DNA from 4 places in the Simplicispira sp. 125 genome. Region 3 is predicted to be linked to each of the others. Evidence: predicted binding sites of a transcription regulator. Region 3 holds the regulator's gene; each other region holds the start of a gene.
What was found. The regulator sigma-54, encoded in region 3, starts transcription at its own class of promoters, with help from an activator protein. The targets are predictions, from matches to a motif close to TGGCANGNAANCTGCTTT.
Positions count from the first base shown of each region.

Region 1: a site for sigma-54 is predicted at 4,936-4,953, ahead of C8D04_RS07480 ([protein-PII] uridylyltransferase). Genes of this name have one in related genera too.
Region 2: a site for sigma-54 is predicted at 3,625-3,642, ahead of C8D04_RS15630 (TorF family putative porin). Genes of this name have one in related genera too.
Region 4: a site for sigma-54 is predicted at 3,524-3,541, ahead of C8D04_RS13195 (pilin). Genes of this name have one in related genera too.

Region 1 is NZ_QEKM01000001.1:1,634,954-1,642,430, reverse strand. Features, by position in the region: gene C8D04_RS07510 (sulfurtransferase TusA family protein) at 1-110, opposite strand, end outside; gene C8D04_RS07505 (NUDIX domain-containing protein) at 116-682, opposite strand; gene cysM (cysteine synthase CysM) at 749-1,651, opposite strand; tRNA gene C8D04_RS07495 (tRNA-Leu) at 1,691-1,775, shown strand; partial or broken gene C8D04_RS07490 (IS630 family transposase) at 1,868-1,996, opposite strand; partial or broken gene C8D04_RS19190 (transposase) at 2,035-2,321, opposite strand; gene C8D04_RS07480 ([protein-PII] uridylyltransferase) at 2,342-4,927, opposite strand; gene map (type I methionyl aminopeptidase) at 5,101-5,916, opposite strand; gene purL (phosphoribosylformylglycinamidine synthase) at 6,074-7,477, shown strand, end outside.
Region 2 is NZ_QEKM01000001.1:3,348,502-3,355,978, forward strand. Features, by position in the region: gene glcE (glycolate oxidase subunit GlcE) at 1-746, opposite strand, end outside; gene amt (ammonium transporter) at 1,034-2,470, opposite strand; gene glnK (P-II family nitrogen regulator) at 2,503-2,841, opposite strand; gene C8D04_RS15630 (TorF family putative porin) at 2,855-3,586, opposite strand; partial or broken gene C8D04_RS15635 (magnesium chelatase domain-containing protein) at 3,761-4,645, shown strand; gene C8D04_RS15640 (ATP-dependent helicase) at 5,055-6,800, opposite strand; gene C8D04_RS15645 (hypothetical protein) at 6,812-7,366, opposite strand; gene C8D04_RS15650 (hypothetical protein) at 7,393-7,477, shown strand, end outside.
Region 3 is NZ_QEKM01000001.1:2,691,399-2,698,875, forward strand. Features, by position in the region: gene C8D04_RS12590 (M20 aminoacylase family protein) at 1-666, opposite strand, end outside; gene C8D04_RS12595 (RNA polymerase factor sigma-54) at 848-2,416, opposite strand; gene lptB (LPS export ABC transporter ATP-binding protein) at 2,700-3,467, opposite strand; gene lptA (lipopolysaccharide transport periplasmic protein LptA) at 3,479-4,201, opposite strand; gene C8D04_RS12610 (thiol:disulfide interchange protein DsbA/DsbL) at 4,373-5,038, opposite strand; gene C8D04_RS12615 (SPOR domain-containing protein) at 5,089-5,715, opposite strand; gene argS (arginine--tRNA ligase) at 5,730-7,427, opposite strand.
Region 4 is NZ_QEKM01000001.1:2,820,097-2,827,573, reverse strand. Features, by position in the region: gene C8D04_RS13210 (FHA domain-containing protein) at 1-172, shown strand, start outside; gene C8D04_RS13205 (adenylate/guanylate cyclase domain-containing protein) at 203-2,479, shown strand; gene C8D04_RS13200 (3',5'-cyclic-nucleotide phosphodiesterase) at 2,596-3,387, shown strand; gene C8D04_RS13195 (pilin) at 3,608-4,099, shown strand; gene C8D04_RS13190 (Wzy polymerase domain-containing protein) at 4,162-5,901, shown strand; gene tfpZ (TfpX/TfpZ family type IV pilin accessory protein) at 5,973-6,740, shown strand; gene C8D04_RS18735 (hypothetical protein) at 6,931-7,089, opposite strand; gene C8D04_RS18730 (hypothetical protein) at 7,218-7,355, opposite strand.

The DNA.
Region 1 (7,477 bases), 1.1 Mb from region 3:
AGCACCTTCAGCAGTTCGCCGCTGTCCATGTCGGCCAAGGCCTTCTTGGCCTTGAGGATAGGAAGCGGGCAGTTCAGCCCGCGCGTGTCGATTTCCTTGTGGATGTCCATGTTTTTCAGTCCTTTGGCGGCTGGTCCAGCCCACGGCGGCGTTCAGCGTTTTCTTCAGCGGTAAAAAATACAGGCTCGTGCCCGCGCGTGCGCAGCCAGTCGGCCAGTGCGTAGCCCGTGCCGGCGGGCCAACAACGCAGATCAGGCAGGTCGTAGAGGCGGTAATCGACCAGTTCGGGCGAGAGTTTGACCTCGCCTTCTGCCACCACATGGTAGGCAATGATGACCTGATTCATGCGCATAAACTCATAGGCGCCAATCATCTGAATGGAACGCACATCGAGGTTGGTTTCCTCCTTCACCTCGCGCGCCACGCCCTTTTGCGGCGATTCGCCTGCTTCCATAAACCCCGTAATCAGTGCAAACATTTTGCCCGGCCAGGCCGCATTGCGCGCCAGCAGCACCTGGCCATTGAGCTCGACCACAGCCGCCAGAACCGGTGTGGGGTTGTTCCAGTGTGTCCACTCGCAGGCCGGGCAGCGCAGTCGCGTCACCAGGCCACTGTCTTCCTCGCGGGAGATCATCTCCAGCGGAGTTGCACAGTGGGGGCAAAAACGGGTTTCGTATTGCATTGCTATTTATTTTATAGCTTATAGCGCTTATAAATAGGGCGCCAGAAGGTGTTTTTATTAAAATTCTCAGGCGGGGAAAACGCCCGTGGAAAGGTAGCGGTCACCCCGGTCACACACCACAAAAACGATATGCGCGTCGTGCTCGCGCAGCGCAATCTGCTGCGCCACCCAGCAGGCGCCAGCGGCCGAGATGCCCGCAAAAATGCCTTCCTCGCGCGCCAGCCTGCGGCACATGTCCTCGGCATCATCCTGGGACACCAGCATCAACTCGTCTATCGCCCGTGCATCGTAGATGGCCGGCATATAGGCCTCGGGCCATTTGCGGATACCTGGAATGCGCGAGCCCTCCTGCGGCTGCGCGCCAATGATCAGCACATTCGGGTTCTGTTGCTTAAGGTAGCGCGACACACCGGTAATAGTGCCCGTGGTACCCATCGCGCTGATGAAGTGCGTGATACGCCCACCCGTCTGCTCCCAAATTTCAGGGCCCGTGGTCTCGAAGTGGATGCGCGGGTTGTCTGCATTGGCAAACTGGTCCAGCACTTTGCCCTCGCCGCGCTTTTGCATGGCCTCGGCCAAGTCGCGCGCATGCTCCATACCGCCGCTGCGGGGCGTGAGCACCAGCTCGGCACCGTAGGCCTTCATGGTTTGCGCACGCTCGATAGACAGGTCCTCCGGCATCACCAGCACCATGCGGTACCCCTTGATGGCCGCTGCCATGGCCAGCGCAATGCCGGTGTTACCCGAGGTAGCCTCAATCAGCGTGTCACCCGGCTTGATGTCACCGCGCTCCTCCGCCCGGCGGATCATCGACAGCGCCGGTCGGTCTTTCACCGACCCCGCCGGGTTGTTGCCCTCCAGCTTGCCCAAAATGACATTGCCACGCGCTGCGTTGTCCGGCGCTCCGATGCGCTGCAATGCAACCAGTGGCGTGTTACCGACGGCATCTTCAATCGTCTTGTATTTCATGCTCCCTACTGTGCCATAATTTGCGTCTCCCTAAATTCAGCCCGGGTGGTGGAATTGGTAGACGCAGGGGACTCAAAATCCCCCGCCGCAAGGCGTGCCGGTTCGATTCCGGCCTCGGGCACCACAGACAAGGCCGGTAGCTTCCACAAGCTACCGGCCTTTTTCTTTTTCTCTATGGAACGTGGCTTTAACATCTGTTGATCCGGCCCGGTTTATTCATGAAGCGGCGTAAGCCATTTTGGGGTCGCCAAAGTACTTCTCCACCCGCTCGGTGGGCTCTAGCATCGTCATGTGTTCAGTCGTAGCAGCCCTGATTTTTGCCTTCGTTCGCACCGGCAACCCCGAAGTTGAACACGCGCAAAGGCAGGGTGGTAGGTCGCTCGATAGCCCCGGTCGGCAGACACATCGCCGCTGGTGCTGTGCTCGACGAGCACATCGTCAAAGTGCGTGCTGTCTTGCTCGCTTGCGGTGCCAGTGGTGATTTTGCGGATGAACTTATGCCGCATGTCCACGCTGATGCTCAGCTTGTAGCCGTGGTATCCCTGGCCGTGCTTCTTGGGTAGTGGGTGGCGTCCAGGTCTTGTGGCCTGCGCTGGGCTTCGCTCCAGTCGCTGGGGATCGGGCCCTGGTCATTGTCTTCTTTGGTCAAGTGCCCGATGGGTGAGGCGGGCCCCGCGCAGCCCAAAAGAATCACTCCGACAGCGCGTGCAGCAGCTCCGTCTCGATCTCGATCTGCCGAAAATTGTTTTGCAACTCGCTGCCCTGCACCAGAAAGGTGTCTTCCACGCGCTCGCCCAGCGTGCTGACCTTGGCCAGTTGCACGCTCAGCCCGTGGCGGGCCAGCACCCGCGCCACCAGGTAGAGCAGACCGGCGCGGTCGCTGGCGGAGATGCCCAGTAGCCAGCGCTGCGCTTTTTCGTCGGGTCGCAGGGTGACACGGGGTGTGACTGGAAAGCTTTTTACCCGGCGCGAAACCCGCCTGCGTGCGGGTTCGGGCAGCGGGCCACCTTGTACGATGGCCTGCGCCAGGTCGTTCTCGACCATGTGGGTGAGTTCGCGGTAGTGTCCCTGCAGCTCTGCGCTGACCACCTGGAAGGTGTCGAGTGCGTAGCCATTGCTGGCGGTGTGCACGCGGGCATCCAGAATCGAGAATCCCGCCCGGTCGAAATACCCGCAAATGCGCGCGAACAGGTCGCTCTGGTCGGCGGCGTACACCAGCACCTGCAGGCCTTCACCCGCCAGCGACTGGCGCGCGCGCACCACGGGCTGCTGCGTGCCTACGTGGCGCGAGAGGTGGCGCGTGTGCCAGGCAATGTCGGCGGCCTCGTGGCGCATGAAGTAGCCCACGTCCAGCGTTTCCCAGAGCTTTTTGTGGGCCTCAAACGGCAGGGCGCTCAGGGCCAGCAGCACCAGGGCTTCGCGTTTGCGGGCTTCGATCAAGGCGGCGGCATCGGGGGCGCGCCCACCCAGCACGCGCAGCGTGGCGCGGTACAGGTCTTCGAGCAGCTTGCCTTTCCAGGCGTTCCACACCTTGGGGCTGGTGCCCCGGATGTCGGCCACGGTGAGCAGGTACAGCGCTGTAAGGTTGCGCTCGTTGCCCACGCGCTGGGCAAACGCGGTGATGACGTCGGGGTCAGAGAGGTCTTGCTTTTGCGCCACGTTGCTCATGGTCAGGTGCTCGCGCACCAGGAATTCGATGAGCTGCGTGTCGTCCCGCGCCACGCCATGCTGGCGGCAAAACCGCCGCGCCTCGATGGCGCCAATCTGCGAATGGTCGCCGCCGCGCCCCTTGCCGATGTCGTGGAACAGCGCGGCCACAAACAGCACCCAGGGCTTGTCCCAGCCACCGGCCAGTTGCGAGCAGAAAGGGTATTCGTGCGCGTGCTCAGCAATGAAGAAGCGCCGCACGTTGCGCAGCACCATCAGGATGTGCTGGTCCACGGTATAGACGTGGAACAGGTCGTGCTGCATCTGCCCGACGATGCGGCGAAACGGCCACAGGTAGCGTCCGAGCACCGAGGTTTGGTTCATCAGCCGCAGGGCATGGGTGATGCCTGCGGGCTGCTGCAGGATGCGCAGAAAGGCGGCGCGGTTGACCGGGTCGCGCCGGAAAGCGCTGTCCATCACGCCACGGGCGTTGTAGAGCGCGCGCAGCGTGCGCGCCGACAGGTTTTGCAGCCCGGTCGAGCTTTGGTAGAGCAAAAAGGTTTCGAGGATGGCGTGCGGGTCACGCTGGTACAGGTCGTCGCTGACCACGTCGATCATGCCGCCTTTGTCGAAAAACCGGTCGTTGATGGGCCGGGGTTGCTGTGTGGGCGGGTCCAGGCGCTCTTCGATGTTGAGCAGCAAAATCTGGCACAGCTGCGATACGGCCTTGGCGGCCCAGTAGTAGCGGCGCATCAGGGCTTCGCTGGCGCGCATGGGCAGGTGGGAGCCGTCCGGCGCCTGTGAGCGGTAGCCCAGCGATTCGGCCACTGCGGTCTGAAGGTCGAATACCAGCCGGTCTTCACGCCGCCCAGCCAGTGCGTGCAGGCGTGCGCGCACTAAAAACAGCACAGCTTCGTTGCGTTTGATCTGGCGCACCTCGAAAGGCGTGGCCAGGCCGCTGTCGGCCAGTTCTTCCCAGCTGCGGCCCAGACCGGCGGCGCGTGCCACCCACAGGATGAGGTGCAGGTCACGCAGGCCGCCGGGGGATTCCTTGCAGTTGGGCTCCAGTGCGTAGGGGGTGTTTTCGTAGCGGGTGTGGCGCTGGCGCATCTCCAGCGTCTTGGCGACCAGAAAGGCGTGGGGATTGAGTTGTGCACCAAACTGGTGCTGAAAATGCGTGAACAGGTCTGCATCGCCGCACACCCGGCGGGCTTCGAGCAGCGATGTCTGTACTGTGACGTCGCCTGCAGCCTCGCTCAGGCATTCCTGCACCGTGCGCACGCTGGAGCCAATCTCCAGCCCCGCGTCCCAGCAACTGCGGATGAATTCTTCCACCTGGCCGCGCAAGGTGTCTGCGCCTGCAAGCGCATTGGGCAGCAGCACCAGCACATCGACGTCGGAGTGCGGAAACAGCTGTTCACGGCCAAAACCGCCCACGGCCACCAAAGTCAGCGCAGGGGGCAGGGCGGCGCGTTGCCAGAGTGTGCACAGCAGTCCGTCGGCCAGGCGCGAGAACTTGCGCAGCAGCGCGTGAATGCCGCGTGTGGACGAGCCCGAGGCCTGCAGCGAGGCCAGGAGGGCGCTTTTTTGGAGCCGGTAAGCGTCGCGCAGTTTTTGGAGTTCGGTCATGGCTTTGCTAAGCAATAACCGTGCTCGTGCTTTGCTCCGACTGCGCTACCGCGCTGCATGCAGCCCCCGAAGTTTGACACTGGCGTGGTCCAGTGCCCCGTGCAAGGGCTGCCCCGCCGCACTGGGGGCGTCCCCCTGGGGATGACGCAAAGCGGCTCAGGGGGGGCATCATTTCAGGTGGCCGTGGCCTGCACGAAGGAAGGCAGGGGGGGGGAGCCGGCCGAGAGCGTCATCACCTCGTAACCCGTGGGCGTGACCAGCACGGTGTGCTCCCACTGTGCCGAGAGGCTGCGGTCCTTGGTGACGATGGTCCAGCCGTCGTTGCCAAACTCCTTGATCTCGCGCCGTCCGGCGTTGATCATGGGTTCGATGGTGAACACCATGCCGGGCTTGAGTTCTTCCAGCGTGCCGGGGCGGCCATAGTGCAGCACCTGGGGCTCTTCATGGAACACCTTGCCAATGCCGTGGCCGCAAAATTCGCGCACCACGGTAAAGCCATGTCCTTCGGCAAACTTCTGAATGGCGTGGCCGATGTCGCCCAGGTGCGCGCTGGGCTTAACCTGCAAAATGCCGTGCCACATCGCCTCAAACGTGATGGCCGACAGCCGTTTGGCGGCAATCGAGCACTCGCCAATCAGGTACATGCGGCTGTTGTCGCCATACCAGCCATCTTTGGTGATGACGGTGACGTCCACGTTCACGATGTCGCCTTTTTTGAGCGGCTTGTCGTTCGGGATGCCGTGGCACACCACATGGTTGACCGAGGTGCACAGCGAGGCAGGGTAGGCCGGGTAGCCCGGCGGCTGGTAGCCGACGGTGGCTGAAATGGTGCCCTGCTGGGCCATGCATTCGGCGCCGAGGCGGTCGATTTCTGCCGTGGTGATGCCCGGCCGGATATGGGGGGCGATGTAGTCCAGTACTTCCGAAGCAAGGCGGCATGCGACGCGCATGCCTTCAATGTCCGCAGCGTCTTTGATAGTGATGCTCATGGGGCGGAATTATCCCATCGCCCTTCGGTTCGTGCAGGGCAAGGGCCTGGTGATGCCGGTGCCCGGTAAAATGGCGGGCTTCGGTCGTGCGGGCCAAGGCCTCCTCGGGGCCACCGCCCGGCACGTTCCTCCCTCACTACTCACCCAGGCCGCCAACGTGACCTTGCACCTGACCACGATTGCGGGCGGCAACGCCCTCAGCCCCTTTCGCGCGCAGCAACTCCAGCCCGCACTCCAAGCCATCCACCCAAAGATTGCCGGCATTGCGGCCCGCTTTGTGCACCTGGTGGCCACCGATGCACCCCCGACGCACGAGCAACAGCAGCGCCTGGCCGCGCTGCTGACCTACGGCGACCCGTACCAGGGCCCGATCGATGGTGTGGCCATCATCGTCACGCCGCGCCTGGGCACGGTGTCGCCCTGGGCCTCCAAGGCCACCGACATCGCGCGCAACTGTGGCCTGGCGCTGCGCCGCATCGAGCGCGCCACTGAATTCCGCATCCAGATGCAGTCAGGCCTGCTGGGCAAGCCCACGCTGAGCGCCGAGCAGCAGGCCCAGGTGGCCGCGCTGCTGCACGACCGCATGACCGAGTCCGTGCTGTTTGACCTGGCCGATGTGCAGGCCCTGTTCACCGAACTGCCGCCCCAGCCCATGGAGCATGTGAACGTGCTGACCGGCGGCCGTGCCGCCTTGGAGGCCGCCAACACCCAGTGGGGCCTGGCGCTGGCCGACGATGAAATCGACTACCTCGTCACCGCTTTTACGGGCCTGGCGCGCAACCCTACCGATGTGGAGTTGATGATGTTTGCGCAGGCCAACAGCGAGCACTGCCGCCACAAGATCTTCAACGCGCAGTTCACCATCGACGGCGTGGCGCAGGACAAGAGCCTGTTCGGCATGATCCACCACACGCACCAGACCAGCCCGCAGCACACCGTGGTAGCCTATTCCGACAACGCCTCGGTGATGGAAGGCCACCAGGTCGAGCGTTTTGTGGCAAAAATGGCCTCTAGCGCCCAAGAAACAAGCGCGAGCAGCTATGGAAAAGAGAGCGTTCTCCAGCATGTGCTGATGAAGGTGGAGACGCACAACCACCCCACGGCCATCTCGCCCTTCCCGGGCGCCTCCACCGGCGCGGGCGGCGAGATCCGCGACGAGGGCGCCACCGGGCGCGGCTCCGAGCCCAAGGCGGGCCTCACGGGCTTCACCGTCTCCAAGCTGTGGGGCGGCGCGTCGGACCAGGAAGGCGGCAAGCCGTCGCACATCGCCAGCCCGCTGCAGATCATGACCGAGGGGCCGCTGGGCGGCGCCGCGTTCAACAACGAGTTCGGCCGCCCCAACCTGGCGGGGTACTTTCGCGAATACGAGCAGACCGTGGCCGGTGTGGCACGTGGCTACCACAAGCCCATCATGATTGCGGGTGGCCTGGGCAGCATCGACGCCCGGCTCACGCAAAAGATCGAATTCCCCGCCGGTTCGCTGCTGGTGCAGTTGGGCGGCCCGGGCATGCGCATCGGCATGGGCGGCAGCGCGGCCAGCTCCATGGCCACGGGGCAGAAC
Region 2 (7,477 bases), 660 kb from region 3:
CAGGCGGCCCAGTCGGCGGCCACGCGGGCGTTGTCCTGGCGCTCGCCGCCCATGCTGCGGCAAGCTGCCTCGACGGCGGCCACGGCGCCGCGCAGGCGCACGTAAAGCGTGTCCATGCCCGCGTCGTGCACCCAGCAGCTGGCGTTGAGCGGCAGTGGCTGGCCGCCCCAGGCGTGCAGGCGGCGCAGGGCCTCGGTCTGGTCCAGTTCAAAGCGCAGCGTGGCCTCGGCCGGAGCCACGGGCAGCACCTTGAGGCTGACCTCGGTGATCACCCCCAGCGTGCCCCAGGCACCCACCATGAGGCGCGAAATGTCGTACCCGGCCACGTTCTTCATCACCTGGCCGCCAAACACCAGGTGCTCGGCGCGGCCATTGATCAGTTGCAGGCCGAGGACATAGTCGCGCACCGCGCCCACGCTGGCGCGGGCCGGGCCCGACAGGCCCGCTGCCACCATGCCGCCCACGGTGGCACCCGGGCCGAAATGCGGTGGCTCAAAGGGCAGGCACTGGTTTTTTTCGGACAGGGCTGCTTCCAGCTCGGCCAGCGGCGTGCCCGCACGCACGGTCACCACCAGCTCGGTGGGCTCGTGGCTGACGATGCCTCGCCAGTCCCGGGTGTCCAGCAGCTCACCTGGGGGCAGGGTGCCGTGAAAATCCTTGCTGCCGCCGCCACGGATGTGCAGTGGTGCCTGGCGCGCGCCTGCGGCGCGCACCTGTTCAATCATGTGGTGAAGGGCGCTTTCCATAGGCTTGGATGGTAAGCCTTGGGGTCTGCCTGTGCGCGGCGGCGCGGTCCTGGGCTGCGTGAATTTTCTGCACGGGCCATGTGAGCGTTTTCGCCCACAGTCACGCTGTATTTCTTGTATTTGCTACTAATTTAATAGCTATCTGCGCTTGATTGGATTGCGCTGGAAGCATATTTTGTTCAAATTTTCAGCGCAAAAAAAGCCCGCCGTGCGGGCGGGCTACAAGCACCTTGGAGTTTTCCGCGCTGTCCTGCCGTGGCCCCACCAGACACCACGGCAGGGACGCTTCAGCGGCTGTAAGCCGTTTCGCCGTGCGAGGTGATGTCCAGGCCTTCGCGTTCGGCTTCTTCGCTCACGCGCAGGCCCACCAGCATGTCGGCCACCTTGTAGGCCACCAAGGCCACCACGCCGGACCACACGATGGTGACCAGCACGCTCTTGGTCTGGACCCAGACCTGGGCGCCCATGGCATAGGTGTCGGGGGTGAGGCCGCCCGTGCCGCCCAGGCTTTGCGAGGCGAACACACCGGTCAGGATGGCGCCCAGAATGCCGCCCACGCCGTGCACGCCAAACACGTCAAAGGCATCGTCCGCACCCAGCATGCGCTTGAGACCACCCACGCCCCACAGGCAGACGATGCCCGCGATCAGGCCCATCACGATGGAACCCATGGGGCCCACGAAGCCTGCTGCCGGGGTCACGGCCACCAGCCCGGCCACAGCGCCCGAGGCCGCGCCCAGCATGGAGGCCTTGCCCTTGTGCAGCGATTCACCCGCCAGCCACGACAGGGTGGCCGCGGCCGTGGCCAGCACGGTGTTGATGAAAGCCAGGCCCGCCACGCCGTTGGCGGCACCGGCCGAACCTGCGTTGAAACCGAACCAGCCCACCCACAGGAGCGAGGCGCCCACCATGGTCAGCGTCAGACTGTGCGGGGTCAGCGCTTCCTTGCCGTAACCAATGCGCTTGCCCACCAGGTAGGCGCCCACCAGCGCGGCCACACCGGCGTTGATGTGCACCACCGTGCCCCCGGCAAAGTCGAGCGCACCGTCCTTGGCCAGCAGGCCGCCGCCCCACACCATGTGGGCCATGGGGATGTAGCTGAAGGTGAACCACAGCAGCGAGAAAATCAGCACGGCCGAGAAGCGGATGCGTTCAGCGAACGAGCCCACGATCAGCGCCACGGTGATGGCGGCAAAGGTGGACTGGAAGGCCACGAACACATATTCCGGAATGGTGGGCAGCAGACCGGAGAGCGTGTCGGGTGCGATGCCCTTGAGGAACAGCTTGTCCAGCCCGCCGAAGAACCGGCCCTCACCGGTGAATGCCAGGCTGTAGCCGTACAGCGCCCACAGCACGCTGATGATGGCAAAGACCACGAACACCTGCACCAGCACCGACAGCATGTTCTTCGAGCGGGCCAGGCCGCCGTAGAACAGCGCCAGGCCGGGGAGGGTCATCAGGATGACCAGCAGCGTGGAAGTGAGCATCCAGGCGGTATCGCCCGAGTCGAGCTTGGGTGCGGCGGCCGGTGCGGCCGGGGCCACTGCAGCCGCGGCCACAGGCGCAGCCGGGGCTGGCGCTGTCGCCGTGTCGGTAGCTGCAGCCGGTTCGGCCGGGGCCGCCATGGCGGCGGGTTCGGGAGTGGCAGGTGCCTGGGCCAGGGCGAGCGGACCGGTGGCCAGCAGGCCCAGCCCTAGCAGGAGGGAGGCAAGCAGTTTTTTCATGGCAGTTTCTCGCGTTGGGTGGAAGGGGTGGCTTACAGGGCGTCCTGGCCGGTCTCGCCGGTGCGGATGCGTACCACCTGTTCGAGGTCGGAGACAAAAATCTTGCCGTCGCCGATCTTGCCGGTGCGCGCCGCGCCTTCGATGGCCTCGATGACGCGCTCGACCAGGTCGTCGGCAACGGCGGCCTCGATCTTCACTTTGGGCAGGAAGTCCACCACGTACTCGGCGCCGCGGTAGAGCTCGGTATGGCCCTTCTGGCGGCCAAAGCCCTTTACTTCGGTCACCGTGATGCCCTGCACCCCGATGTCGGAGAGGGCCTCGCGCACTTCGTCGAGTTTGAACGGCTTGATGATGGCAGTCACCATTTTCATTTTCTGTTCCTCCTTACAGGGTTTTGGTCAGGGTGACGAGCAGGCGCGACTGGTTGGCGGGTCCGAAATAAGCCTTCTTGTTGGCGCCCGCCACGGCTGCGCCGAGCGAGAGACCATTGCCCAGGTCATAGGCGGCGCCCACGCTGAAATCGGTGTAGTTGGGCACGCCCGTGTCCTTGATGTCGCTGGCAAAGCGCGTGAAGCCCACCGAAGCCTTGAGCGTGATCGAGGGCGCCACTTCCTGCGCGAACGAGAACGCCAGGTAGCCCGTGTTCGTGCCCTTGCGGCCCGAGCCTGCCTTGGCACCGGCCCAGCCGAAATAGTCTTTGGAGACGGTGTGCGAGTACTTCGCCGTCAGCGGCCCCCAGGTGCCGGCCGCATACAGCTCGGTCGTGTTGCCCGTGGTGTTGCCGGGGTAGAGGTAGGTCAGCGCGCCCAGGTCCAGGTCGAATTCGCCGGCCTTGAATTTGTAGCCGCCGTACAGGTCCATCTCGATCGAGTTGCCGGGCAGCCAGTCCACACTGGAGTTCCAGTTGCCCACGTACCAGCCGGATTCGCCAAAGGCATAGTCCAGGCCGCCCTGCACGGCAGGCTTGAACGCCTTCACCTTGCTGACGTCCTGGTCCTGGCCGCGGTACTTGTAGTTCGAGGTCAGGCTCAGGTTGCCGCTCAGCTGGGCGCTGGCCATCAGGGGCATGGCTGCCACAAGGGCGATACCGAGGGTCTTGAGAGATGTGTGGTTCATGGGTCCTCCGGTCAGAAAAAAACAAGCGATAGCCTGTCTACGCACAGACCGTGCCAGGCCTTTCACCGCTACATTCGCAGGGCGGTACATAGCCTTTGCACCGGACTGGTGCATGGCCACCGGCCATTGCGCCCGCCGCCCGCAAACCGCACTCGTCTGGGGAGAAATACACGCATGAGTCTTGCTTTGGTGCAAAGCCGCGCCCTGCTGGGGTTGCAGGCGCCGCCTGTCACTGTCGAGGTGCACCTGGCCAATGGCTTGCCCAGCTTCACGCTGGTGGGACTGGCCGAGGTCGAGGTCAAGGAGGCGCGTGAGCGCGTGCGTTCGGCGTTGCAGAACGCCGGGCTGGAGTTCCCGCACAACAAGCGCATCACCGTGAATTTGGCTCCGGCCGATTTGCCCAAGGACTCGGGACGCTTCGATCTGCCCATCGCCCTGGGCATCCTGGCGGCCAGCGGTCAGATCGATGCCGCCCGTCTTGCAGGCTATGAGTTTGCGGGGGAGTTGTCGCTCTCGGGCGAGCTGCGCCCCGTGCGTGGAGCGCTGGCCACCAGCCTGGCGCTGCGTGCGCTGCCCGCCGGGGTGCGGTTGGTGCTGCCGCCGGGCAGCGCCGAAGAGGCCGCGCTGGTGCCCGACGCCCAGGTCTGGCGTGCACGCCATCTGCTGGACGTGGTACAGCAGTTTTTGCCGTCCGGCAGCACGGGTGAAGGCCCGGCGCCCGAGGACAGTGGCTGGACGCGCATGCAGGCTACGCCCCTGCAGACCACGGGTGTCTATGCCGACCTGGCCGATGTCAAAGGCCAGGCCCTGGCCAAGCGCGCCCTGGAGATCGCAGCCGCGGGCGGCCACAGTCTTTTGTTGATGGGGCCGCCAGGTTCGGGTAAATCCATGCTGGCCCAGCGCTTTGCCGGGGTGCTACCGGATATGACGGTGGACGAGGCGCTGGAGAGCGCCGCCGTGGCCAGTCTGTGCGGCCGGTTTGCACTGGAGCGCTGGGCCCTGCGCCCCACCGGCAGCCCGCACCATACGGCGAGTGCGGTGGCTCTGGTGGGTGGTGGCTGTGAATTACAATAATTTTTAAGACTCTACAATATTTAATGCGACCACAAAGGCTGTGATGCCCGCCCTTCGGCGAGAACGCCGAGTCCCGGATGATCGACATAGCGCAGGGACCGGATCGCGGTGCGGACACGGCCGCAGCATTCGTTGCAGAACCGACCTGGGCTTGGCCGCTTCAGGCTGGGTACGGTCGTTCGCCGTTCTAAAGCGAATGTCAGCGACTGCCGGAACCGGTCATTGACCTTCCTCGTGCGAAGCGATTCCCCTCGCAGCCGACAACTCTCATTCGGCATATGTAGCCAGCCTGGTCGGCTCAAGAGGGAATGACCTTGGTCTTCGTGCAAAACTCCGTCACCAATCGTCATACGTCATAACGCCACGCGCCAGTCCAACTGACGAGGAGTTTTCCTTAGAGTTTGTGCCCCTTGAGCAGGGGGCATTGCGGCCAAAGCGGATCGAGGATGAGCGTGTGGACTTTTGCTCGCGTGATGCCGACTCGAAGCACACGTCGGCTTTTGGGATACGGGGCAGGGTCGCCTCGCCAAACGAAAGATGATTCGACGGCGGGGCCCGTCCGACGAGCTTCGCGGACGAGGATGACTCCGTCGAACTGCTTGCCCTTGGCCTTGTGGAAGTTCATGACTTGCAAGCCCATCGGTGGCTCCACGCCGTCGAGGATTTGCTCCTGTGCGAGAGCCAAGTCGAGGGCGGTGCGGGCGTTGGTGTAGGCGCCGTCGCGAAGCCATTCATCAGAGAGGGCAGCCGAGATGCGATGTCCCCGACGGAACGCGACCAAGAAGTCCAACTGCGCAGCGACCCGCGTGAGTTCGTCTTGATTGGTCGCCCGCAGCTCATGTTTGACCGCGAGCCAGTCCTCGGCGGGATCGCCGCTGAAATCGTTAACTGCCAAGCCTGAAATCAGGCCGCGCAGCGCGTTGGCGATGTTGATGTTCAGGGCCTTGCCACCCTTGATTTTGTTGGCCTGCTCCAAGAGTTTGGCGACTTCCTTCCGGCCCTGTCCCGTCGCGCGCCTCGCGGCGGCGATCATTTCCATGCTGGTGGCGACATCGGCCTCCAATTGGGCGAGATCCTTGGGTTCCAGCAGAAAGGCCGCGAAACGGGCTGACAGCAGCGCTTCGGCCTCGTCGAACAGTAGCTTGTGCCGAACCGGCCTACCGACGCTGGCCCCCAACGCGTTGAGGGCGTTGGACATCTTCAACGCACTGCGGTTGTTGGTGACCAGTATCGCGATCGTCTCCACCTTCTTGTCGCTCTGAGCCCGAATTGATTTCAAGAGCTCCCCGAGGGCTCGGCGCAGCAGATGATTCCAGTTCGGCGGTGGCTTCTCGGGGCGGTAGGCAAGGGCGGATACGCCCTTGTAGGGCGCGCCGCGTGGCTTGGCCGTCAGGATGTCATTGCCGAACGCCAAGATTTCGGAGTCCGGGCTGCGGTGGTTCTGCGTCCCAAGGTCGATCTCGTGCGGCTTCAACGCCGCCCGGATGGCGATCACGCGCTCCGGGCCGACGCCTGGTAGGTAGTCGAAGATTTGCTGCTCGAGGTCTGCCAGGCACAGCACCTGCGTGTGTGGCGCGAGCATCTGGATGCACTGCCACGCGTATTGGCCGGTGTCCTGGGCTTCGTCCACGATGATGATGGGATGCCGATGGGCGATCGACGCCAAAAGATGCGAGCAGCGCGCCAACAGAGCTGTCGCATTGAGCGCGAACAGATCGAACGCGATCCGCCCCTCTTCTCGAAACAGCCGCTCACGCTCGACGAGCCACTCGTCCCAGCCATCGTCTTCGTCGCCGAGGCCGCCCGACAGGGCCTTCTCGTCGTGTGGCAGCAAGATCGAGAGCCTATGCGGTGCCCCAAGCAGGTAGGCGTGGGCTTTGAGGATATCCCAGAAGAACGAATGAAACGTCTGGATGGAGAGCTGCTCCTGTTCGGCTTTGGTGGACTCGAGCTTGGCGGCATCCAAGATGCGCGCCACTGCCGCCCGCGAGAAGCTCAGGAACAAGGCCGACTGACCCGGAAGCATGCCGTCGCGAATCCGCTTGACCGCCTTGCGCAGCGCGAGCGTCGTCTTGCCGCTGCCGGGGCCGCCGATGACCAAGACATGGCCCTCGCAAGCCATGACGCTTTCGCGCAGCATGCAAGGCTCGTTCATGGAGCGGCAGCAGCGGCGGCCGGTTCAGGTGGTGCTCCATCGCCGTCGTCGATCGGGGGTGGAGGTGGGAACAGTGCGAACGCTGACGCCAGAAACTTCGTCACTGTGGCCGGCAGCTCGTGGAGCTCGCACTCCTCGAACAGGCGCGCCGACCAGCCGGCGCCCTTGTTGCCGCCGAGGGCTTCTTTGGCGATGGCCTTGACCGCGTCGTCGTTCGGGCGCACATCGGGGATGGCGACGTTGCCGTTCTCATCATTGGCTTTTAGGCCCGACAGGAAGGACCACAGCCGATCCACGGGCACCTCCGCCACGACGAGGTCTTCGAAGCCCTTGTAGGCGTGCTCAACATTGATTTCGAAGTTGTCCGCCAGAGCCTGCGCCTGCTCGGCCTTACGTTTCTTTTTGTAGTCAAGGTCGTAGAAGGCGAAGGTGCGTAGCCCCAGCGTCTTGAAGAACCTTCCGAACTTGGGCATGTTCGACTCGCCATCAGCGTCGAAGAAAGTCACACCCGCGATGTCCAGCGGCTGCAAGTTGGGATCGCTCTCTTCCATGCGCCTTGCGACGACGGGCATCCGACATGGAACTTGCCATGCTTGAGTTGTCCGACGCCGATCGACAGTCCGCCGAAAAGGAGTTCACCTTTGGCCCGCTGGCGTTTCAGA
Region 3 (7,477 bases):
GGTCTGGAACGACTGCACCATCTGGCAGGCAATCGGCACCGGATCGATGCCCGTGTGCGGCATGGCGGCGTGGCCCCCTTTGCCCCGGATGGTGATCTTGAATTCGTTGGACGAAGCCATCACGGGTCCGGGACTGACCGCAAACTGGCCCACCGCCATGCCTGGCCAGTTGTGCATGCCAAACACGGCCTCCATGGGAAAGCGCTCAAACAAGCCATCCTTGATCATCTCGCGCGCACCACCACCGCCTTCCTCGGCCGGCTGGAAGATCAGGTAGACCGTGCCATCGAAATCACGATGCTTTGCCAGATGCTGCGCCGCTGCGAGCAGCATGGCGGTGTGCCCGTCGTGGCCGCAGGCGTGCATCTTGCCCGGGTGCTGGCTGGCATGATCGAAGGTGTTGAACTCCTGCATGGGCAGCGCATCCATGTCGGCGCGCAGGCCGATGGCCCGGCCACACGCGCCGCCGTCGCGCCCGTGCACGATACCCACCACCCCGGTGGTTCCCATGCCGCGGTGGATGGGAATGCCCCAGTCGGCCAGGTTTTGCGCCACCAGATCGGCGGTGCGCAATTCCTCGAAGCACAGTTCGGGATGGGCGTGGATGTCGCGGCGCACCGCAGCAATGAGTGCTGCCTGGGCAGCGATGGAGTCGATGACTTTCATGGACGGTAGCTCCTTCTTCGCAACAGTCTACCCATGCCGGAGAGGCTGTGGGCCAGGAGCAAACTCTGCCCAGCACGGCGAATGGTTATCAACCCCCAGCACGGCGACGCCACGGGCCCTTGCCATCACGCGGCAACCGCCGGTTCGCGGTCATCGGCCCGCCAACACCGCGCACCTGCGTCTACAGCGCCTTGCGCAAAGTGGTTGTGGGTATCTTGAGCGCTTCGCGGTATTTGGCCACGGTGCGGCGTGCACACTCGATGCCTTGTTCCTTGAGCATGTCTGCCAACTGGTTGTCGGACAGCGGCTTGGCAGGGTTTTCGGCGGCGACGAACTGCTTGATGAGCGCGCGCACGGCCGTGCTCGACGCATTGCCGCCGGTGTCGGTGCCCAGGCCCGAGCCGAAAAAATACTTGAGCTCGTAAGTGCCCTGCGGCGTGGCCATGTATTTGGCCGTGGTCACGCGCGAGATGGTGGATTCATGCAGGCCCAGCTCGTCGGCGATATCGCGCAACACCAGCGGCCGCATGGCCAGTTCGCCATGCACGAAAAAATTTTTCTGCCGCTCGACGATGGCGCGCGAGACACGCAAGATGGTGTCAAAGCGCTGCTGGATGTTCTTGATGAACCAGCGCGCCTCCTGCAGTCGCTGCTGCAAGGCCTGGTGTCCATCCCCCCCTTTGTGGCCGCGCAGGGCTCCGGCATAGATGTCGTGCACACGCAGGCGCGGCATCACATCGGGGTTGAGCTGCACATTGAACTGCTGGCCACTGCGGCCCACACGGGTCACGAGCACATCGGGAATCACGATGTTGCGCTCCACATCAGCAAAGCGACGCCCGGGGCGCGGTTCGAGCCGGGCGATCAGGGCCATGGCGGCGCGCGTGCGCTCTTCGCTGGTGCCACACAGCGCAACGAGGCGGCGCACATCACGGCGTGCCAGCAACTCCAACGGTTGCCGACAGATGCACAGCGCGTTCTGCACTGTGCTGGGATTTTCAACGCCGTCCTGGAGCAGTGCCTGGAGTTGCAGGGTGAGGCATTCCGCCAGATTGCGCGCCCCCACACCGGAGGGCTCCAGACTTTGCAGCAGCCGCAGCGCCACGGTGAAGCGGTGCACCAGCTCTTCGATCTGCTCCAGATCGCTCTCGCCTGCCAGCCCCAGGGCCAGGGATTCCAGGGAATCCTCCAGATAACCGTCGTCGTTCAACGATTCGATCAGGTATTGCAGCGCAGCCCGGTCCAGTGCCGACAGGCGCAGCGCCAGTGCCTGTCGGTGCAGAAATGCCGTGAGCGACTCATGGCCATGCGCCAAATCGGCAGCGTCGGCTTCGCTGTCGCCATCGCTGCTGCCGTTGTTGCGCGCAGGGGCGTCGCCCCCCCATTCGCCATCGTCTGCGGCCATCTCCGTGGTGCCGTCGCCGCCCCAGTCGGGTTCATCGGAGGCACCCACAGAATCCGCATCATTTCTGCCTTCAAGGCTTGATGTACTTACGCCATCAGCTCCTGAATAAATAGCAACCTCAGCCGCCGCATCGTCCCCTTGTGCAGGTACGTCGGACTGGGCCAGACCGAACTCCTCGCGCGGCGCATCTTCCGTATTGCGTTCGAGGAAAGGGTTTTCATCGAGCATCTGCTCGATTTCCTGCGACAGCTCTTGCGTGGAAAGTTGCAGCAGGCGGATGGATTGCTGCAGCTGCGGCGTCAGTGCCAGATGCTGCGAAACGCGCAGTGAGAGACCGGGCTTCATGAGAGCACTTTCACCCGGGCCGGCAATGGTTTTGCCGCCGGGTCGCCCCAAGGCAAAACGCGACCCCCTTGGGGGGCAGCGACCACACAAAGTGAGGGAGCGTGGGGGCTATGTTTTGCCGCCGGGCCGCCCCCAAGGCAAAACGCGACCCCCTTGGGGGGCAGCGACCACACGAAGTGAGGGAGCGTGGGGGCTATGTTTTGCCGCCGGGCCGCCCCAAGGCAAAAAGCGGCCCCCTTGGGGGGCAGCGACCACACGAAGTGAGGGAGCGTGGGGGCCACACTCACATCCGGAAATGCTCGCCCAGGTACACGCGGCGCACCTCGGCGTTGTCCACGATTTCAGACGGCGTGCCCTGGGCCAGCACATTCCCGTCGCTGATGATGAAGGCGTGGTCGCAGATCCCCAGCGTTTCACGCACGTTGTGGTCGGTGATGAGCACGCCAATGCCGCGCTCCTTGAGGAAACCAATGATGCGCTGGATCTCGATCACGGCGATGGGATCAATGCCGGCAAAGGGTTCATCGAGCAGGATGAACCGTGGCTGTGTCGCCAGCGCGCGGGCGATCTCGACGCGGCGGCGCTCGCCACCCGACAGAGCCAGCGCGGGAGAATCGCGCAAATGGTCCACGCGCAGCTCCTGCAGCAACGCGGTGAGACGCTCTTCGATCACGGCTGCAGGCAGCGGTTGGCCCTGGTCATCGCGCTGCAGTTCGAGCACGGCGCGCACGTTTTCCTGCACCGTGAGCTTGCGAAAGATGGAGGCCTCTTGCGGCAGATACGACAGCCCCAGGCGCGAGCGCCGGTGGATGGGCATGTGCGCCACCGACTGGCCGTCGATGCGGATATCGCCCCCATCGCTGCGCACCAGCCCGACGATCATGTAAAACGATGTGGTCTTGCCCGCGCCATTGGGCCCCAGCAGGCCGACCACTTCGCCTTTTTGCACTTCCAGCGAAACGTCTTTGACCACCTTGCGGCTGCCATAAGACTTGGCCAGGTGCAGCACTTCCAGGCGGCTCGTTGGCGCGGCTTGCGCGCCCGCAGGCATCGATGGGGCGCTCACTTGGCACCACCGCCAAGCGTGGTGCTGGAACGCAAGCCCGGCGCCGAAGCTGCAGCCGCTGGCGCCGCGGCCGTGTCAGGCACGACCTCCTTGGGCGACAGCACGGCCCGCACGCGGCCACCACTGGCCGGGTTATCACCGGTTGTTTTCTGTCCGTCCACGGTGAACACATCGGTCTGGTTGTTGTAGACGATCACGGCACCCGTGATGGCGTCGTTGACCACAGCACCCCGCAGGCGGCGCAGCTCGGCATTGCGCACAAAGCGCACCGTGTCGCTGCGCCCGTCGTACTCGATCACTTCGCCCTCGCCTTCGATGAACTCTTCGGGAGCACCTGGCGCTCCATCGCGCCGCTGGCGGAAGAACGCCCGGCGCCCGGCGTCGGCTGTGACCACGCCGGCTTGGTACCCATCGGCATCTTGCCGCACTTCGAGGCGGGCGCCGCGCAGAACGATGCTGCCCTTGGTCATCACGACACGGCCGGTAAAGACGCTGGTTTGCTTAAGGTCGTCGTGGCGCAGCGCATCGGCCTCGATGTTCATGGGCTTGCTCCGGTCGGCCTTTTCTGCCTGCGCCCCGCCCACCCCAGCCAGCAGGGCCAGAGACGCCAGGGCAGGCACCCAGCGGCGCAGGAGGCAGCCTGCCTGCCGCGCTTGCACGTGCCTTGCTCGCGCGCCCGGACTGCGGTCGCCCGGAGGAATCGAAGAATGAATGTCCATGCGGCTTTCCAGAGAAGCATACCCTTCCAGGGCACGCGAAATGTGCAGGGCACGAATCTTGCAAGCATTGTAGCCCTGACACTGTTGCGTCATAAACCCGGGGCGTAAAAAAGCCCGCCAGGGGCGGGCTTGTGGCACGCAAAGGCCTGCGCACTGTGCAAGCGACGCTGTCTAGCCCTTGGAACCTGCGCCCTTTTGCACCACGCCTGCAAGGTATTCCACTACCTGCAGCACGCCCGAAAGGCTGCCGGCCATGGTGCCGTCGGTGTAGAACCGCCCGGCCACACCCATGGAGGGGACACCCTCGACGCCATAGGCCTCCTGCAACTGTGCAGCGCGGCGCACCTGGCTCGCCACGTTGAAGGAGCCATACATCTCCTTGAACTTTGCGATGTCGATGCCGGGCTGCTTGCCCATCCACTCCAGGATGGCATCTTCCTTCGCGAGGTTCACTTTCTCCACATGGATGGCACGGAACACGCGGGCGTGCAACTCACCCACCTTGCCCATGCCTTCGAGAGCGTAGTACAGCTTTTGCTGGGCTTCAAAGCTCTTGTTGAAAGCGACAGGAACACGGCGCACGGCCAAATTTTTCGCCTGCGCAGACTTCGTCCAAGCCTCCAGGGTGGGCTCAAAGGCATTGCAATGGCCGCAGTTGTACCAAAAGAACTCGATCACCTCGACCTTGCCGGCAGGCGCATCGGTGGCTACCGGCTTACCCAGCTTGGCGTAATCTTTACCCTCCTTGGGCTGCGCGCCCTGGGCCAGCGCAGACAGTGGCAAGGCCGAAGCCACCAGGGCCGTGGCAGTGGTCAGGGAAAACACACGTCGTTTCATTCAATCACTCCTTGTTCTTGGGGTATCTGAGCAGCGGTCTGAGGCAAAGTTCAGCGCTGTACGCGCACCAGGGCGGCCTCAACGCCGGCCCCGGCCAATTTTTCCTTGAGCTGGTCGGCATCATCCCGCTTGACGAACGGGCCCACGCGCACCCGGAAGACATTGCGGCCGTTCTGCTCGCGCTCGCTCACACGCGCCTCCCAGCCCAGCATGGCGAGTTTGGCACGCTGCGCATCGGCATCCTGCTGGGTGCGGAAGGCACCAGCTTGCACGAAGTAGTCAAACGGGTCCACATTGCCCGCCGCCGCCGCCTTGGCAACCGCCAGGTCACCCAGTGGGTCGGCACCCGGCTTGCTCTCCGCCTTGCTGGCTGCCGCCTTGGCAGGCACCGCTGCCGCACGCGCATCGGCAGAAGCCGCAGCGTTGGGTGCAGATGCCACGGGCGCTGGCACTACGGCACGGGTTGGGTTCTTTCCGTACAGCGGAGAATTGGGGTCCCAGTTCTTGTTTTTTTGTGCTTCGGCAGCGTCCTGGTCCACGCCACGGGTACTGCCCTTGTTCAGAAAGGGCACGGGCACCTTGGTCACATAAACCGCCACGGCAAGCGCCACGCCCAAGCCCACGACCAGGCCAAGGATGAAGCCGACAATGGTGCCGCCCTGTTGTTGTTTTTTCATAAGTCAGTTACCGCTCACATTCTGCGGGGGGCCGATACGCCCAACACCGCCAGCCCATTGTGCAATACCTGCGCCGTGGCTGCGACCAAGGCCAAGCGTGCCCGCTTGACGGCCTCATCGTCCACCAGGATGCGCTCGGCATCGTAATAGCTGTGGTAGCTCGCGGCCAGGTCGCGCAGGTAGAAGGTCACGTCGTGCGGCGCCTCGCCCGCGGTGGCTGCGGTGAGCATCTCGGGGTATTTGGCCAGTTGCAGCATCAGCGCCTGGGCCTGCGGGCCGTCCAGTGGCGAGAGGTCCACGCCCGCCAACGTCGCGACGTCGCCGCCCCAACCTGCCAGCACCGAGCAGATGCGCGCATGGGCGTACTGCACGTAGTACACGGGGTTGTCGTTGTTCTGGGCCACCGCCAAGTCCACATCAAAGGTGTACTCGGTGTCGGGCTTGCGGCTGAGCAGAAAGAAACGCACGGCATCCTTGCTGGTCCACTCGATCAGGTCGCGCAGCGTGACGTAGCTGCCCGCGCGCTTGCTGATCTTGACCTCTTCGCCGCCCTTGACCACGCGCACCATGGTGTGCAGCACGTAGTCGGGGTAGCCCTGCGGGATACCCACATCGGCCGCCTGCAGGCCCGCGCGCACACGGGCAATGGTGCCGTGGTGGTCGGTACCCTGGATGTTGACAACCTTGGTAAAGCCGCGCTCCCACTTGGCGATGTGGTAGGCCACATCGGGCACGAAGTAGGTGTAGGTGCCGTCCTGCTTGCGCATGACGCGGTCCTTGTCGTCGCCGTAGTCGGTGCTCTTGAGCCACAGCGCGCCGTCCTGCTCGTAGGTCTTGCCGTTGGCGACGAGCTTGTTCACCGTGGCCTCGACGCGGCCACTGGTGTACAGGCTCGACTCGAGGTAGTACTCGTCGAATTTCAGGTTGAAGGCCTGCAAGTCCTTGTCCTGCTCGTTGCGCAGGTAGGCCACGGCAAACTGGCGAATCGACTCCACATCATCCACATCACCACTGGCGGTGAAGGTGCGGTCGTCGGCCTTGACGGTTTTCTTGGCCAGAAAGTCGGCGGCGATGTCGGCAATGTAGTCGCCGTTGTAGAACGCCTTGCTTGCGGGATTCTCTGGGTCGATAGGCCAGCAGTCATCACCGGGCTTGAAGCCTTTGGCGCGCAACTGGGTGCTGTGGGTCAGCGTCTGGATCTGCACGCCCGCGTCGTTGTAATAGAACTCGCGGTGCACCTTCCAGCCCTGGGTGGCAAACAGGTTGCAGATCGCATCGCCCAGCGCGGCCTGGCGGCCATGGCCCACATGCAGCGGGCCCGTGGGGTTGGCCGAGACGAATTCCACCAGCACCTGCTGGCCATTGCCAGCCTGATGGCCAAAACGCTCGCCAGCGGCCAGCACCTCGCGCACCACCTCTTGCTTGGCAGCGGGCTGGAGACGGATGTTCAGAAAACCCGGCCCGGCGATTTCAATGGCCTGGACCCAGCGCGCAAAAGCAGGCGTGGCTTCCAGCGCCGCCTTGAGTTGTTCGCCTAAAGCACGCGGGTTGAGTTTGAGCGGCTTGGCCAGCTGCATGGCGGCGGTGCAGGCAAAGTCACCATGGGCCGCCACCTTGGGCGACTCAAAAGCGGCCCGGGCACCGGCACCGGGAGAAAGTTGGTCCAGCTCAGCCGCCAAGGCGGCCAGCAATTCATTTTTGGCAGAAAGCATCAACCGATTTTACGGGGCCGTGGCCGAGCCGCCACGCAGTGGGTCATCCC
Region 4 (7,477 bases), 130 kb from region 3:
TGTGGCGGTGGCATCCATTACGCGGCGCCACCAGGGCTTCGTGCTGGCCCATGTGGAGGGGCCGGACAATCCCATGCTCAACGGTGCGCGCATCGGCAATACCCCTGTGCCTTTGCACGCTGGCGACCGGCTGGAGTTGGCCGGTACGGAAATGCAGTTCATGCAAGACTGACGGCGCAGGGCCGTAGCGCCAGGCACCGCCATGCGCAGCCCAGGTTTGGCAGGCAGGCTCGTCGCCGTTTTGCGCAGGCGTTGGCTGCGCATGGCCGTGGTGGCTTTGCCGTTGGTGCTGGCCTTGCTGCACGCCACCGGGGTATTGCGAGTACCAATGTTCGAGCGCCTGGATCACCTGATCTACGATGCCCGGCTGCGCGCTACCATGCCGCGCACCATGGACGATCGCATCGTCATCGTGGATATTGACGAAACCAGCCTGGCCCGGGTAGGGCAATGGCCCTGGGGGCGGGACAAGCTGGCGCGCTTTTCCCAAGAACTTCTGGGCCGTCAGCAGGCCGCCGTAGTCGGCTTTGATGTCGTGTTCGCCGAGCCGGACGGTAGTTCGGGCCTGGCCAGCCTGCAGCGTCTGGCCGCGGGGCCGCTGCGCAAGCAGCAGGACTTTGTCGTGGCACTGGCGCAATTGGCACCTGCGCTGGATTTTGACGCCCGGTTTGCTGCCACCCTGCAGGGTCAGAACGTTGTTCTGGGCTATTACTTCACCAGTGACCGGGATGGCCGATCGCATGGCGCACTGCCAGCGCCCGCGCTGACCGCCGCGCAGCTCCAAGGCAAGCGCCTGCAGTCCACGGCGTGGACAGGATATGGCAGCAACATTGCGCCACTGGCGCAAGCGGCACCAACAGCCGGTTTTTTTAACGCCATGACCGACGATGACGGCGTGGTCCGGGCTCTTCCCCTGCTGGCCCAATACCAGGGGCAATATTACGAATCCCTGGCGCTGGCGGTGTTCCGCATGTTGCTGGGCATGCCCACCATCCGTCCAGGCTATGCGCCGGGCTATGAAGATGCCGCCGTGCCCTTTGTGCAGGGCATTGAACTGCACCAGGACGGACGATCCCTGCTGCTGCCAACGGATCGGCAGCTTGCTGCACTGGTGCCCTACCGGGGGCCGGGTGGCCCCCGTGGTGGATCGTTCCGCTATGTCGCTGCGGCCGATATTCTGGAAGGCCTCCTCCCCGCCGCCAGCCTGCAGGGGCAGATCGTTCTGGTGGGTACCACCGCCCCGGGCTTGCAGGATCTGCGCGCCACGCCCGTGGGCGGCGCCTACCCGGGGGTGGAAACCCACGCCAACATGATTGCGGGTTTCCTCGATGGGCGAAACCCGGTGCAGCCCGATTACGCCATCGGGTTTGATGTGCTGCAGATCGCCTGTGCCGGGATGCTGCTTGCCGTGGCCCTGCCCCTGTTGGGTGCGGGTGCGACGGTCGGGGTGAGCCTGGGGTTGTTTGCGGGGCTGACGGGGCTCAATCTTTGGCTGTACCAGGTGCACAGCCTGACCATGCCTTTGGCGGCCGTGCTGGCCCTGGTGCTGCTGGCATTTGCGCTGAACATGAGCTACGGGTATTTTGTGGAAGGCCGCGCCAAGCGCGGGCTGGCGCACCTGTTTGGCACCTATGTTCCGCCCGAGCTGGTGGACGAGATGGTGCTGGAGCCCGCGCGCTACAGCATGCAGGCCGCCAACCGCGAACTCACGGTCATGTTTTGCGACATGCGCGGTTTTACCGCCATGTCCGAGCGCATGGAGCCCGTGCAGCTGCAAGCCTTGCTCAATGAGATATTTTCACGCCTGACCCAGGTCATCCGCCAGCAGCGCGGCACCATCGACAAATACATGGGTGATTGTGTGATGGCTTTCTGGGGGGCTCCCGTGGCAACGCCGGAGCACGCCACATTGGCCGTGCGCGCAGCATTGGGCATGGCGCAGGCCGTGCATGCCCTCAATGTTGAGCACCGTGCGCGCGGCCTGCCCGAAATCGGCATCGGTATCGGGCTCAACACCGGGCCTATGTGCGTGGGCGACATGGGCTCAGACATCCGCCGCAGCTACACCGTGATCGGTGATGCCGTCAACCTGGGCTCCCGCCTGGAAGGCCTGTGCAAAGTGTATGGCGTGGAAATCGTCGCCAGCGAAAGCACCCGTGCGCAGGTACAAGGTTTTGCATGGCAGGAGCTGGACCGCGTGCGCGTCAAAGGCAAGGAGCAGGCCGTGGCCATCTACCGCCCGGTGGCTGAAGCGGGCACGCTGGACGCCGACCCGCAAAATGCCCTGGACCGCTGGCACGAGTGGCTGGCCGCCTTTCGTGCACAAGACTGGCCCCGGTGCGACAGCCTTTGGCCTGGACTGGTGGCTGCCCACGCACAAAGAGCTTTGCTGGAGTTTTACAGCCAGCGCCTGCAGGCCCTGCGGGTGTTACCCTACAACCCCGCGTGGGACGGATCGACCCATTTCGACACCAAGTAATTCCATTTTTAAACCATCCGTGTCGTTGTTGCTTCGCCTTGCCGTGCTACAGCACTGTCTGCGGCTTCGCGCCTAGACATGAATGATTTGGAAACAGAATAAAGGCCGCAGCAACCATGAAAGTCCGCGTGCTGGGCTGCTCCGGGGCGATTGCCCGGGACTGCCGCACCACCTCATTTCTGATCGATGGACGCATCCTCATCGATGCAGGGACAGGCGTGGGCGACCTCACCCTGGACGAAATGCAGGCCATCGACCATGTTTTTCTCACACACTCGCACCTGGACCATATCGCCGCACTGCCGCTGATGCTGGACGCCATATCGTCCCGCCGCAGTAGCCCCGTGCAGGTGCACGCCTTGCAGGAGACCATCGCCGCACTGCAGGCCCATGTGTTCAACAACGTGATCTGGCCGGACTTCAGCCGTATTCCCAGTGATGCCGCTCCTTTTCTGCAATACCAGGCACTGGCCGCAGGGCAAACGCTGGAAGTGGCAGGCACCCGGCTAGAGGTGCTGCCCGCCTGCCATGCCGTCCCCGCCGTAGGCTACGCGGTACAAGGGCCTCACGACTGGTGGGTGTTTAGCGGCGACACGGGCCGCAACCCCGCCTTCTGGCAGCGCATCAACCAGCTGCCCGTGGCCATGTTGGTCATCGAAACTGCCTTCAGCAACCGCGAGAGCGCCCTGGCAGAGCGCGCCCAGCACCTTGCCCCCCAAACCCTGGCGCTGGAACTGGCCCAACTCGACCCGGCCCGGTCGTTCCCCATCTACATCACCCATACCAAACCGTCAGAGACCGCGCTCATCATGGAGGAGATTCGCCGCTTTGATGCGCGCACCCCGCATGGGTTTGCTGCGCCGCATGACATTCGGTGGCTGCAAGCGGGGGATGTGCTGGATGTGTAAGAAAAGATGCGGTTGGTGACAGATGTGAGAGACAAAAATGTCAGTCGAAGTATGGGGGCGTGTGATTTGTTGCGAAACGGGCCGTTGCGCAATGAAAGCCGCACTCATGGGTGCAAGAATGTAACGACAGGTTGTTTGGCACAGAACATGCTTGTATAGCACCGAACCTGAAGAATACGTCTGCAGGTTTTCATTTGCACTTGACTCCGAGGAGAAATATATGAAACGTAATCTGCAACAAGGTTTTACCCTGATTGAATTGATGATCGTTGTGGCGATTATCGGTATCTTGGCTGCTGTGGCACTGCCTGCGTACCAGGACTACACCATTCGCGCCAAGGTTTCTGAAATCATTTTGGCCGGCTCTGCCTGCCGTACCAGCATCACGGAAACCGTGCAATCCACCGTGGGTACGACACTGCCTCTCGCCAACACATGGGGTTGCGAAATCAGTTCTGGTAGCGGTACCAAATATGTTGATAAGATGGAAACTGATTCCGCCGGCAAGGTGTTGATCACGGCTTCTGCCGCGAGTGACTTGAAAGATGCTGCTGGCAAGGTTGTTTCGCTGGTGCCTATGAAGACACAGGCCTTGGCTTTGGCAAATGGTGACGTGAACACCACCATCTGGGGCTGGCGTTGTGGTCTGGCTGGTGACGGCACCACCATGACCCTCAAGTACCTGCCTGGCTCGTGCCGCGGTCAGATCTAATTGCCTAGAGCAATCTAAAAAGACCCTTCGGGGTCTTTTTTTATGGAAGAAAGGAAGCGAAGTTGACACGGGAATTAAAAAGCATCATGGCATTGATGGGGTTGATCGCGATGTCATTGTCATGGTTGATTCCCAACAAAGCGTACCCCTGGCTGCCTGCTTGGAATGAAGGGTTGGCATTTGCGGCTATTTTAATGCTCTGGGTCGCTGCAGCAGCCCGTACATGGAAATATCCATCACTGCATTCTGGCATTGCGTGGCCTCTTATTGTATTTGTGGTGCTTGCCGTCAGTGTGGCATGGATACAGTATGGAACCGGCTTGCTGGTCTTTTCCGGTGATGCCTTCATGGTATCTCTCTATCTATCGATCTACCTTATTGCCATTCATGTCGGCTCATTCATGGCAAGGCAGGAAGAAAAAGAAGAGTGGATGACCGCACTTCTGTTTACGTTGGTTATGTCCGCGATTGCATCCATTGGTATAGCCCTTGTTCAGTGGACCCAGACATGGAGTTTGGCGGTTTTCTTTATGGAAAGTGATATGGGCGATCGCCCTGGTGCAAACCTGGGCCAGATAAATAACTTTAGTACTCTGTGTTTTATTGCTTTGTGTGCCTCATTGTGCTTGTATTCCAGAAGTAGATTGAATATTTATGTGATGCTACTGGCAGGATGTTTTCTGGCTTTTGGTATGGCAATCACGCAGTCGCGGACAGGCTGGTTGCAAATGGCATTTATTTTCGCTGTGCTGATTTTTCAGAAAAATGACAAAAATAGAAATGTATTTTTATTTGTGTTTGCCATATTTGTAACTTGGTACTTTGTAGTTCCTTTAATGGGAAGTAAAGCCTTTATTACAGCAGATCAGAATTTTCGCGACCTACCCATGCATGACGTGCGGATTACCATGTGGTCAGCACTGTTGGAGGCTGTTTCAATGTGGCCATGGTTTGGATATGGATGGTTGCAAACGGGGTGGGCACAGCAAGCTACTGCCGAAAGTGTGCCTATTCTTCGAACTTATATGAGTTACTCGCATAACTTCATACTGGATCTCATTGTCTGGAACGGATGGCCTCTTGCGATCATATTCGCCGGGTTGATCTGTCTCTGGTTTTTTAGGCACCTTGTCTACCGAGGTGGCAGCAGTGAGGTGTTTTTGTATTGTCTAGTAGCTGGGGTGTTTATTCATGGGCTCCTTGAATATCCACTATCTTACGCATATTTTTTAATGCCTGCTGGGTTGGTGATGGGCTATCTGGATGGCAAGCGCTCGATTTTTAAAGAGTATGGTTCAAAGTTGAAACTTCAGGTGCCATGGGTTATGGCGTCTGCTATTTTATACTTTGCGGTCTGTATAGACTATGTGAAATCCGTGTCTGTGGACGTGGCAGTGAGAATGCAGTCTGCACAAATTGGAAGGGATATCGGTCTTCCGGATGTTCGGCCCGAATTTCTTATACTAAGCCAGCTGAAGGCTATGTATGATGTTCGAGTTATGCATGACTATGAATACGAGAGTGATAAAAATATCTTATTAATGGCCAGGGTGGCTCGGCGTTATCCTTACTCACCAGCCTTGTACCAGTATGCTTTAGCAAGAGCAATGCGAGGTGAGTACGCGGCAGCTGAAAAGCAGTTGAGAGTCTTGTGTGGTATCTATTCCGAAGCGCACTGTAATACCATAGAAAAGCGTTGGGAAAATATGCAAAAAAAATATCCTGAATCTGTTGGATTGGTTGATTTTCCGAGTGGATTGTCTAAGGGGTTTGAGGAGGGTTTTGATGAAATCAAAAAATGATTCTCATATTGTGTAGTGATGATTTTTGATGTTATCGTTAGTGTTTTGTAAATGTACATCTGCAATAGATTATGACTGCAATACGATATTGGAAACAGCGACTTCGTGCCAGTGCTATTCATTTGGGCATCAGTTTGTGTGCTGCCACTATGGCGGCGGTGCTGGTTTTTTGGCTATGGTATCCCTATCCCTATAGGGAGATTTCCGGGGGCAGGTCGTTGTTTATACTTGTCGTAGCAGTGGATATCATTGTGGGGCCGCTGGTTACGTTGATTATTTTTAATAAGAATAAGCCTCGCCGTGAATTGGTATCGGACTTCATGATCATCGGAGCGTTGCAGGTACTCGCTCTCGGATATGGTTTGTGGACTGTCTTCGTGGCGCGGCCGGTCTATCTGGTTTATGAATATGATCGGTTGAGCGTAGTTCACGCTGTAGATATTAATGATGGAATTTTGTCGAAGGCGCCACCCTCTTTGCAAAAACTGCCTGTCACAGGCCCATCCTTGATTGCGCTCAGAAAATTCAAAAACGCCTCGGAGCAATTTGATGCCACGATGCAGGCGTTGGCTGGTATTCCATTGTCCGCACGCAGTGACCTGTGGCAGCCCTATGCAAGCCGCACTGGGGATGTTCTCAAAAGCGCTAGGCCCGTCAAGAATCTAAGGGAGCGTTTTGCCAGTCAAGCGGCATTGATTGATCAGGCTATTTCTGAAACAGGACGTTCCGTGGACAGTCTGCGATATCTGCCGATGGTGGATCGTGAAAAAGTTTGGACTGTTTTAATTGATGCCGAAAATGCGGAGCCGTTAGGTTATTTTCCTTTGGATTCATTTTGAGAAATTGGGTCGGACGGAAATCTCTAAAACCCCCGTCTCCCGACCGAGACCACCCCATCCAACGGGTTTTGTTGGAATAAAATTGGGGTCAGATTCCAATTAACTGGCTGTTGGTGGCACATTTGACCCGGTGCAGCCAAAAGCCTCCCATGACTTAAAAGTGCCCATCGCGCTTGGCACCGTAAGCTGACTATTCGCGTTCGTAGGCTGCTGAGATGGTCTGCTGGGCCAAGTTCGGTAGCTGCTGAGAATGGCCTTTCGCGATGAATTGTTTGACGCGGTTGTGCGAGAGTTGTTCGCCATTCTGAACGGCGAAGCGCACCAACAGCGCAAGGTCGTTTTCATTCATGTCGATCGCGTCGTTTACCGCCTTGTAGACGCGGTCGAACCGGGCCAGAAATTCGCTCTACCGCGCAGGTCTTTGTCGAGGGCTTCCTGTGCCATTTGCAGGCCAAATTCCGCGCAGGGCGTTGCGTCTCAATAGCGGATCTTCTGCAGCGCGAGCACCGCTGCCTGCGTCTCCAGGCCCTCGTGCTTGAGAGCGAACAGCAGATGCTCCAGTGGACTGCTGGTTACCGGCGCAACATGGCCAGGCACTTGCAAATAGTTCGTCATTGCGGTCACTTTGGTCGCGGGGAAGATGGCCGCAGGCCGAGCAAGAGGGAAGGCGCCGGTGGCAAGGCGTTCCCTCAGAATTCGTATCCAACGAGTGTTCCGGTCATTTTTCTACTTGGCAG